2 linked regions of the Variovorax paradoxus genome follow. The protein of the gene in region 1 interacts with the protein of each later gene in a pairwise test. Links are inferred from orthologs where the notes say so. Each region holds a gene or a part of one and is shown in the gene's direction. Other genes may lie near its edges.

Region 1 (5,053 bases):
GGCGCCAGCGAAGAAGGCATTCGCCTTGCCAAGCGCGTGGCCGCCATCGCCGGCTGCTCGCGCCGCGAGGCCGAGCTGCTCATCGAGAACGGCTCGGTGCGCGTCGACGGTGTGCCGGCGCTGCTGCCGCAGTCGCGCGTGCAAGACCATCAGAAGGTCGAGATCGAGCCCGGTGCCAAGCCCGAACCGGTGGTGCCCGTTACCCTGCTGCTGCACAAGCCCGCCGGCATGCCGACCGAAAACGCGCACCGGCTGCTGGTGGCCGCCAACCACCACGAGCCCGAGCGCGCCGGCATGCGCTTTCTGCCGGCGCATGCCAAAGGCCAGAACTGCATGACGCCGCTCGAAACCGGCGCCAGCGGGTTGGTCGTCTACACGCAGGACTGGCGCATCGAGCGCAAGCTGCATGAAGACGCAGGCGTGATCGAACACGAAGTGATGGTCGACGTGGCGGGCACGGTCAGCCCAGAGCAGCTGGTGCGCTTCGAGCGCTCGCCCGCGCGCGTGAGCATCGGCCGCCAGGCCGACGACCAGACCGGCCTGCGCTTTGCGCTGAAGGGCGCGCGGCCGGGGCAGATTGCGCACTTGTGCGACAACGCCGGCCTGCGCATTCTTGCGATGCGGCGCATCCGCATCGGCCGCGTGCCGCTGTCGGGGCTGCAGCCCGGGCAGTGGCGTTATCTTTCGCCGCACGAACGCTTCTGACCCACGATAGCGACAACAACAATCAAGAGGCTATCGAGGGACAGGGACACAGACAGGGACAGGAGAAAAAGAGATGAAGTTCGGAATCAAGACCGCAGCACTTGCCTGCACGGCGCCTCTTGCGCTGGCGGGCTGCAGCTACCTGGCGCCATTGCTGCCCAACCAATCGCCGCCCGCGCCAGCCGCCCCGCCACCGGTCGTGTCCCCCAGCGGGCTCGCACCCATCACCGAAGAGCAGGTGGAGCGCATCCGCGAGGCCATCGTCGCCAAGCCGCCCACGCCGGCCGTCGCCAAGATCGTGCAAAGCGCCGCGCCCACTATCGAGTCTTTTGTGCGAACCGAAGGCTGCATCACGGCGCGCAACGGCGCCGTGCTCAACCCCTTTGCGGCGCCCGGGCGGCTGTTCGACGGAACGGGCTTCCAGGGCGGCCCCATGGCCGAAATGCACTACCACGACAAGACAGCCTGCGTCACCGTCAAGCGCATCCAGAACTGGAAGATGGTGTCGCCCAAGCTGCTGCGCTTCGACGTGGTGTACGTGGGCGACGACGGGGAAGAGCGCTCGGTAAGGCGGCACGAGCTGATGCGCCAGCCCAAGGGCGGCTGGCTGTTTACGCGCTGAGCGTGCGCTCCGCGGCAGCTGCGCAATGGCTCGCTGCCCCGGGGCAAGAAAAAGTGTGAAGCCCGCCGATAAGCCGGATTCTGTGCGTTGGGGTTGCCCCCAACGTGACCGCCATTACTCTGGGCCGTTTGTCGCCAAACGGCTCGATGCCACCTACCCGCCAGCTCAGCGGAACCACCTCGATACTGGCCTACTTGGTGTTGCTGCGCGCAGAGATTGCCCGTTTCACCCGAACTGAATCGGCTCGTCTCTGTTGCTCTGATCCTCACCTCACGGTGGAGAGTCGTTAACTCCTGCGCTGTCCTGTGCAGTCCGGACGTTCCTCCAGTGCGGTCTTTCGACGCGGCGCCTTGCGGCGTCGCCCCTTTCGGGCTTGCACCAGCGGCGGTCTGGCGTGCTTCACGAGGGAATTATCGCCTGATCCCCTCGCATCCGCTGGCAGCCCGTTTCACAATGGCGCTTCGATTGACCTGCCCTGCCCCATAAAGCCCAAGGAGATCCAATGAAGGCCCAGAACATCCTCCAGACCATCGGCAACACGCCGCACATCCGCATCAACCGCCTGTTCGGCAATGCGAAGCAGCAGGTGTGGATCAAGTCCGAGCGCGCCAACCCGGGCGGCTCCATCAAGGACCGCATTGCACTTGCAATGGTGGAAGACGCCGAGAAATCCGGCGCGCTGAAGCCCGGCGGCACCATCGTGGAGCCCACCTCGGGCAACACCGGCATCGGCCTGGCGATGGTTGCGGCTGTCAAGGGCTACAAGCTCATTCTGGTAATGCCCGACAGCATGTCGATGGAGCGCCGCCGCCTGATGCTGGCCTACGGCGCCACCTTCGACCTGACGCCGCGCGCGGGCGGCATGAAGGCCTCCATCGCCCGCGCCGAGGAAATCGTGGCCGGCACGCCGGGCGCGTGGATGCCGCAGCAGTTCAACAACCCCGCCAACGTCGACGTGCATGTGCACACCACGGCCGAGGAAATTGCGGCCGACTTTCCCGACGGCATCGACGTGATCATCACGGGCGTGGGCACCGGCGGCCACATCACGGGCGTGGCGAAGGTGCTCAAGAAGAAATGGCCCAAGCTGCAGGTGTTCGCGGTGGAGCCGGTGGCCTCGCCCGTCATCTCCGGCGGCGCGCCTTCGCCGCACCCGATCCAGGGCATTGGCGCGGGCTTCATTCCCAAGAACCTCGATACCTCGCTCCTCGACGGCGTGCTGCAGGTCGATGCCGAGCCGGCCCGCGAAATGGCGCGCCGCTGCGCAGTGGAAGAAGGCATCCTGGTCGGCATTTCTTCCGGCGCCACGCTCGCGGCCATTGCGCAGAAGCTGCCCTCGCTGGCACCCGATGCCGTGGTGCTGGGCTTCAACTACGACACGGGCGAGCGCTACCTCTCGGTCGAGGGCTTTTTGCCGGCCTGACCAGCTATCTCTTTCATAGCGCCTCCGGCGCGTAAAATCCGCGGTCTGCTTGATAACCACAAGCCACCGTCATGCTGAGAATCTCCGAACTCAAACTCCCGCTCGACCACGCGCCTGAAGCGCTCGTCACCCTGATCGCCCGGACCCTCGACGTCCCGCTCGAAGCGATCGCCTCCCACACCGTCTTCAAGCGCAGCTTCGATGCGCGCAAGGTCGACCTGCTCACGGTCTACATCTGCGACGTGCAGCTGGCCGATGCAAAGCTGGAAGCCGCCCTGCTCGCCAGGCACGCCGGCCATCCGCACATACAGCCCGCGCCCGACATGCGCTACACGCCGCCGGCGCATGCGCCCGAGGGTGCGCCCCGGCCCGTGGTGATCGGCTTTGGCCCCTGCGGCATCTTTGCGGCGCTGATGCTCGCAAAGATGGGCTTCAAGCCCATCGTGCTCGAACGCGGCAAGACGGTGCGCCAGCGCACCCGAGACACCTGGGGCCTGTGGCGCAAAAGCGTGCTCAACCCCGAGTCGAACGTGCAGTTCGGCGAAGGCGGCGCCGGCACTTTTTCGGACGGCAAGCTCTACAGCCAGATCAAGGACCCGCGCTTCCTCGGCCGCAAGGTGATGGAAGAGTTCGTCAAGGCCGGCGCGCCGCCAGAGATTCTTTATGTCGCGCATCCGCACATCGGCACCTTCAAGCTGGTGAAGGTGGTCGAGAACATCCGCGAACAGATCGTGGCGCTGGGCGGCGAGATCCGCTTCGAGCAGCGCGTGACCGATGTGCACATCGAAGACGGCCAGCTTCGCGGCCTCACCGTGGTCGACCAGGCCACCGGCACCAGCAGCGAATTGCGCGCCGACCACGTGGTGATGGCGCTCGGCCACAGCTCGCGCGACACCTTCGCCATGCTGCACCAGCGCGGCGTGCACATCGAGGCCAAGCCCTTCTCCATCGGCTTTCGGGTCGAGCACCCCCAGGGCCTGATCGACCGCGCGCGCTGGGGCCGCCATGCGGGCCATCCGCTGCTCGGCGCGGCCGACTACAAGCTGGTGCACCACGCGAGCAATGGCCGCTCGGTCTACAGCTTTTGCATGTGCCCGGGCGGCACGGTGGTTGCGGCCACCAGCGAGCCGGGCCGCGTGGTCACCAACGGCATGAGCCAGTATTCGCGCAACGAGCGCAACGCCAATGCGGGCATCGTGGTGGGCATCGACCCGCGCGACTTTCCGGGCTGGACGGCCGAAACCGCGGGTGACGCGCTGGCCGGCATCGCGCTTCAGCGCGAGCTCGAATCGAACGCCTTCGTGCTCGGCGGTGGCGACTACCGCGCGCCCGGCCAGCTGGTGGGCGACTTCATCGCGGGCAAGCCTTCTACCGCGCTCGGCAGCGTGACGCCTTCGTACAAGCCCGGCGTGACGCCCACCGACCTGCACCAGGCACTGCCGGCCTACGCCATCGAGGCGATGCGCGAGGCCTTTCCCGCCTTCGGCCGCAAGATCAAGGGCTTCGACCTGCACGATGCGGTGCTGACCGGCGTCGAAACGCGCACCTCGTCGCCGATCCGCATCACGCGCGGCGACGACTTTCAAAGCCTCAACGTGCGCGGCCTGTACCCGGCCGGCGAAGGCGCAAGCTACGCCGGCGGCATTCTCTCGGCCGGCGTGGACGGAATCAAGGTGGCCGAGGCAGTGGCACGCAGCGTCACCGGAGCATAAGGAGCCACAGCCATGTCCAGCATCGACGACATCACCAACAACGACAGCGAAGACGGCTTCCACTTCTACGAGCCCGCCAAGGGCCACGGCCTGCCGCACGACCCGTTCAATGCCATGGTCGGTCCGCGGCCGATCGGATGGATCTCGTCGCAGGACGAGAACGGCGCGCTCAACCTCGCGCCGTACAGCTTTTTCAACGCCTTCAACTACACGCCGCCCATCGTGGGCTTTGCGAGCATCGGCGCCAAGGACAGCCTGCACAACATCCGCCAGACGCGCGAGTTTGGCTGGAACCTGGCCACACGGCCGCTGGCCGAGCAAATGAACCAATCGTGCGCGGCCGTGCCGCCCGAGGTGAACGAGTTCGAGCTTGCCGGCCTCACGCCCGTGGCTTCGCGCAACATTGCGGTGCCCCGCGTGGCCGAAAGCCCGGTGTCGTTCGAATGCCGGCTCACGCAGGTTCTGCAGCTCGAAGGCGTGGACGGCGTGCCCGTGCCCACCTGGCTCATCCTGGGTGAAGTGGTGGGCGTGCACATTGCACGGCACCTGCTGAAAAACGGCATCTACGACACGGCTGCCGCGCGCCCCATC
Region 2 (5,254 bases), 920 kb from region 1 along the record:
GTCGCCGTCGAGCGATGCGGCGGGCAGGTCGGGCACCGTGCTGCGCGCGTACAGGTCGACCGATTCGTCGGCATTGGGCCGCGCTGCGGCAGAGACGGCGCGCACGCGGTCGCTGGCGCGCATCTTGTCGTCGATGCCGGCAAACTTGGAGTATTTGGCAAGCAGCGGCACCAGTTGGCCGTAGATGCGCGGGGCGCCGGCCAGGCATTCGCGCTGTTCCAGAAAGTCGGGCTCACCCGTGAAGTTGCCAATCAGGCCGCCGGCCTCGGTCACCAGCAGCGAACCCGCGGCCACGTCCCAGGGGTTGAGGCCGGTTTCAAAGAAGGCTTCGGTAAAGCCGGCTGCCACGTAGGCCAGGTCGAGCGCGGCCGCGCCCGGGCGGCGCAGGCCCGCCATGCGCGGCATCATGTCGGCCATGATGGCCAGGTACTGCTTGAAGTTGTCGCCCGTGCGAAACGGAAAGCCGGTCGAAACAAGGCATTCGCTGAGCTTGGTGCGCTTCGAGACGCGAATGCGGCGCTCGTTCATGTAGGCGCCGCGGCCCTTGGTGGCGGTGAACAGGTCGTTGCGGCTCGGGTCGTAAATGACCGCCTGCTCGATCTTGCCGCGCACCGACAGCGCAATGGAAACGCAGTAGACCGGAAAGCCGTGGATGAAGTTGGTGGTGCCGTCGAGCGGATCGATGATCCAGACGTAGTCGGAATCTTTTGCACCATGCTCGGTGCCCGATTCTTCGGCCAGGATGCCGTGCCCCGGGTATGCGCCAAGCAGCGTTTCAATAATGGCTTGCTCGCTGGCGTGGTCGACTTCGGTGACGAAGTCGTTGACCTGCTTTTGCGAAATGCGCACGGCCTCGACGTCGAGGGCGGCGCGGTTGATGATGGCGCCGGCGGCGCGTGCGGCCTTGACGGCCACATTGAGCATGGGATGCAGGTTGGGGGACGACATTCTGGATTGTGAGAAGAACGGTGGAGGAGGTCCCCTGGAGGCGACCCTGCGGCCCGGCGATGCGGGCGGCGAGAATCGGTCATTTTACCGGCTCCGCCCGTTTCGTGCCTCCAAACCCTCCATGCGCACCCGTTTTATCCTGATCCAGACCAGCCACGCAGGCAATGTGGGCGCCGCCGCCCGCGCCATGAAGACCATGGGTTTCGACGACCTGGTGCTGGTAACGCCCCGGTGGGCCAACGTGCTGCGGCGGGAAGAAACCATCCAGCGGGCAAGTGGCGCGCTCGACGTGCTGAACAACGCCCGCATCGTCGAAACGCTGGACGAGGCGCTCGACGGCGTAACCCACCTGTGCGCCACCGCCATGGTGCCGCGCGACTTCGGCCCGCCCACGCGCACCCCGCGTGAGCACCTGGAGCCGCTGGCAAAGCAGGGCGACCAGCATGTGGCCTTTCTCTTCGGCTCCGAGCGTTTCGGCATGCGCAACGAAGACGTCTACCGCTGCAACGTGGCGCTGAGCATTCCGACCGACCCCAAGTTCGGCTCTCTCAACCTGGGCGCCGCCATCCAGGTGATTGCCTATGAATGGCGCCTTGCCTTGGGCGGCTACGCGGTGCGCGACGCCACGGCGCCGGTGCAGGCGGCCGATGCGAAGGCGGTGGCCGGCATGCTCGACCACTGGGAGCGTTCGCTGGTGGACATCGGCTTTCTGGACCCCGAGGCGCCAAAGAAGCTGATGCCCCGGCTGCAGCAGCTTTTCAACCGTGCCCAGCCCACGCCCGAAGAGATCCACATCCTGCGCGGCATCGCCAAGGCCATGGCCGACGCGGCCAACGGCCCGCGCAAGGGCTAAAACCCCATCGCGCGTGCGCGAAGACGGCCGGCCTTAGACTGCGCGGCCCCTATCGATATAACGACAACAAAGGCAGCGATGTTCTCTCGTGTGCGCGCCGACATCCGGTGCATCCTCGAACGCGACCCGGCCGCGCGCAGCGCCTGGGAAGTGATCACGGTCTACCCCGGCTTTCATGCCGTGGTGCTGCATCGCTGGGCGCACGCTTGTTGGACGCACGGTTTCAAGTGGCCGGCCCGCTTCATCGCGCACGTGGCGCGCTGGCTCACGGGCATCGAGATTCATCCGGCCGCCAAGATCGGCGAGCGGGTGTTCTTCGACCATGCCATGGGCGTGGTGGTGGGCGAGACCGCCGAAATCGGCGACGGCTGCACCATCTACCAGGGCGTGACGTTGGGCGGCACCTCGCTGTACAAGGGCACCAAGCGCCACCCGACGCTGGGCCGCAACGTGGTGGTGAGCGCGGGAGCCAAGGTGCTGGGCGGGTTTGTCGTTGGAGACGGCGCCAAGATCGGCAGCAACGCGGTGGTCATCAAGCCGGTGCCTGCGGGCGCAACGGCGGTGGGCATTCCGGCACGCATCATTCCGTCGAAGGCCGGTGAGAGCGCCGATGTGGCCGCGCCGCAAAAGTTTTCTGCCTACGGCATCACGCAGGACGACGACCCCCTGAGCCAGGCCATGCGCGGGCTGATCGACAACGCCGCGGGGCAAGAGCACCAGATCGCGCTGCTGTGGCAGGCCATCGAAAAGCTGTCTGCGCATCCCGGTACCAAGGACTGCGTTCCGTGTGATGCGGCGCTTGACGAGAGCTTCGAGGCGGAGAAGCTGACCCAACTGATCGGCAAGTAGCCTCAGCCGGAACGCTTCGCGGCAGGGGTGTTGTGCAGCGACCCATGCACATGCCCTGCGTGCTGCCCAAAGGGCTCTGCCGCGGTCGAGGCGGTGTCCAGCTCTTGCAGGATGCCGCAGTTCTGCGCCGACTCAGGTCCGCAGCATTGCTGGCGCAGGGCCTTCAACTGCTTCTCCAGCAGCTTGAGTTCAGAAATGCGGGCGGCCACGTGGCCGATGTGGTCGTCCAGCAGCTGGTTGACCCGGCCGCAGTCTTCGTCCGGCGCATCGCGAAACCGCAGCAGGCTTCGGATTTCTTCGAGCGTCATGTCCAGCGAACGGCAGCGGCGAATAAAGCCCAGCCTCTGCGCATGCTCGTCGTCGTAGATGCGGTAGTTGCCTTCGGTGCGCGCGGGCTCGGGCAGAAGCTGCTCGCGCTCGTAGTACCGGATGGTTTCCACCGGCGTGTTCGCGACCTTGGCCAGTTCTCCGATTTTCATGATGCGGCAAGAACGAAGTGAAGGAATTTGCCGTTTGACTCTACACCTGCTTCAGGGTTTCCAATTGCCTTCATGACGAAGCAGAATGCCCTGAAACCCCTGGCGCCGCACGCCCATGCCCCTGTCGAAACGGCCTGCTGCGGCAACTCCGCCTGCGGATCGACAACTGCTGCCCCCACGGCTGCTGTCGATACCGCCGATGTTCCGAAGGGCGCATTGCTCTTTCGCATTCCCACGATGGATTGCGCTGTGGAAGAGTCCGAGATCCGCCGCGCACTCGAGCCCGTTCGCGGCATCAGCGGGCTGCGGTTTCGGCTCGGCGAACGCACCATGGCCATCACGGCCGATGGCGCTGCGTTGCCCGATGCGCTGGCAGCCATTCGAAAGGCGGGTTTCAAGCCGGAGCCGCTGAACGACATGGCGGGCGGGCAGCCTGCTGCCATTGGCGCAGGGCGCGCCACCGGCCTCATGACGCCGGAGCTCTTGCGGCTGGTTGCCGCGTTGGTGCTGGCCATTGCGGCCGAAACCATTTCTTTTCTTGCACCGGAGGGTGCCGCGTTCACTGCGGTGGAAATGGCGCTTGCGCTGGGTGCCATCGGCCTGGCCGGTCTCGACACCTACAAGAAAGGCTTTGCTGCACTGGTGCGCGGGCGGCTCAACATCAACGCCTTGATGGCAGTGGCCGTGACGGGCGCCTTTTTGATCGGCCAATGGCCCGAGGCCGCCATGGTGATGGCGCTCTACGCCATTGCCGAAATGATCGAGGCACGCGCCGTCGACCGTGCGCGCAATGCCATCCAGGGCTTGCTCGCACTGGCGCCCGAGCAAGCCGAGGTGCGGCAGCCCGACGGCAGCTGGAAGACGGCAAAGGCCGACTCCGTGGCGCTTGGGGCCACTGTTCGCATTCGCCCCGGCGAGCGCGTGCCGCTGGACGGCGTCGTTACCGAAGGCACGAGCGCCATCGACCAGGCGCCCGTCACCGGCGAGAGCATTCCGGTCGACAAGTCGGTCGGTGACGCCGTGTTCGCGGGCACCATCAACCAGACGGCCGCGCTCGAATTTCGGGTGACGGCCGTGGCGGCCAACACCACGCTGGCCCGCATCATTCATGCGGTTGAAGAGGCGCAAGGTTCGCGCGCCCCCACGCAGCGCTTCGTCGACAAGTTTGCGGCGGTCTACACGCCTGCGGTTTTCGTGCTGGCCATTGCGGTGGCGCTGCTCACGCCCTGGCTCATGGGCTGGGGCTGGATGCAGGCCGTCTACAAGGCGTTGGTGCTGCTGGTTATTGCGTGCCCTTGCGCACTCGTCATCTCGACGCCGGTGACCGTGGTGAGCGCGCTGGCCTCGGCCGCGCGGCGCGGCATCCTGATCAAGGGCGGCACCTACCTCGAAGAGGCGCGCAAGCTCAAGGCGGTGGCGCTCGACAAGACGGGCACCATCACCGAAGGCAAGCCGCGGCTGGTCGAGTCGAGCCTGCTTGGAGCCGCGGCTGACAAGGATGCGATCTTCGCGGTTGCTTCAAGCATTGCAGGCCGCTCGGACCACCCGGTCTCCAAGGCCATTGCCGAGGGCCTGAAGCTCCAACCGCTGGAGGTTGGCGATTTCACGGCCCTGCCCGGACGCGGCGTGCAGGCCACGCACGAGGGCCGGGGCTACGTGCTTGGCAACCACCGGCTGATGGAGGAGCGGGGGCTGTGCAGCCCGGCGCTCGAAGCCGAACTGAAGCGCCATGAAGAAGCAGGGCGCACGGTCACGCTTCTGGCTTCTGGCAATGAGGTACTCGCGTTGTTTGCGGTGGCCGACACCATCAAGCCCTCTTCGCGAGCTGCAATGGCAGAGCTGCGCGCGCTTGGCGTTACGCCCGTGATGCTGACCGGCGACAACGCCGCCACGGCCAGTGCCATCGGCGCGCATGCGGGCATCGAAGACGTGCGCGGCAACCTGCTGCCCGAAGAAAAGCTCGAAGCCGTCAAGGCGCTCCAGCAGCGTCACGGCATGGCCGGCATGGTGGGCGACGGCATCAACGATGCGCCCGCGCTCGCGCAGGCGAACATCGGTTTTGCAATGGGCGGCGCCGGCACCGACACGGCCATGGAGGCCGCGGACGTGGTCATCATGAACGACG

What was found. Proteins that work in one complex are often made in the same cells at the same time.
Region 2: the proteins of cysK (region 1) and cysE interact in binary tests that used the Escherichia coli proteins (3 or more experiments, as listed by UniProt). The link is inferred for Variovorax paradoxus from one-to-one orthologs.

The regions. Positions count from the first base shown.
Region 1 is NZ_CP123990.1:4,687,766-4,692,818, reverse strand. What follows is about bases 1,042-3,789. They hold cysK (cysteine synthase A), read left to right. Parts: upstream 1,042-1,829; coding sequence 1,830-2,750; downstream 2,751-3,789. Other genes in these bases: QHG62_RS22520 (NAD(P)/FAD-dependent oxidoreductase), read left to right, coding at 2,822-3,789; QHG62_RS22535 (hypothetical protein), read left to right, coding at 1,042-1,327. In the rest of the region: QHG62_RS22540 (RNA pseudouridine synthase), read left to right, coding at 1-705; more of QHG62_RS22535, read left to right, coding at 779-1,041; more of QHG62_RS22520, read left to right, coding at 3,790-4,462; QHG62_RS22515 (flavin reductase family protein), read left to right, coding at 4,475-5,053.
Region 2 is NZ_CP123990.1:3,767,522-3,772,775, reverse strand. The notes cover bases 806-3,754. They hold cysE (serine O-acetyltransferase), read left to right. Parts: upstream 806-1,858; coding sequence 1,859-2,650; downstream 2,651-3,754. Other genes in these bases: QHG62_RS18135 (heavy metal translocating P-type ATPase), read left to right, coding at 3,202-3,754; cadR (Cd(II)/Pb(II)-responsive transcriptional regulator), read right to left, coding at 2,653-3,129; QHG62_RS18150 (RNA methyltransferase), read left to right, coding at 1,070-1,801; QHG62_RS18155 (inositol monophosphatase family protein), read right to left, coding at 806-948. Also shown: more of QHG62_RS18155, read right to left, coding at 1-805; more of QHG62_RS18135, read left to right, coding at 3,755-5,254.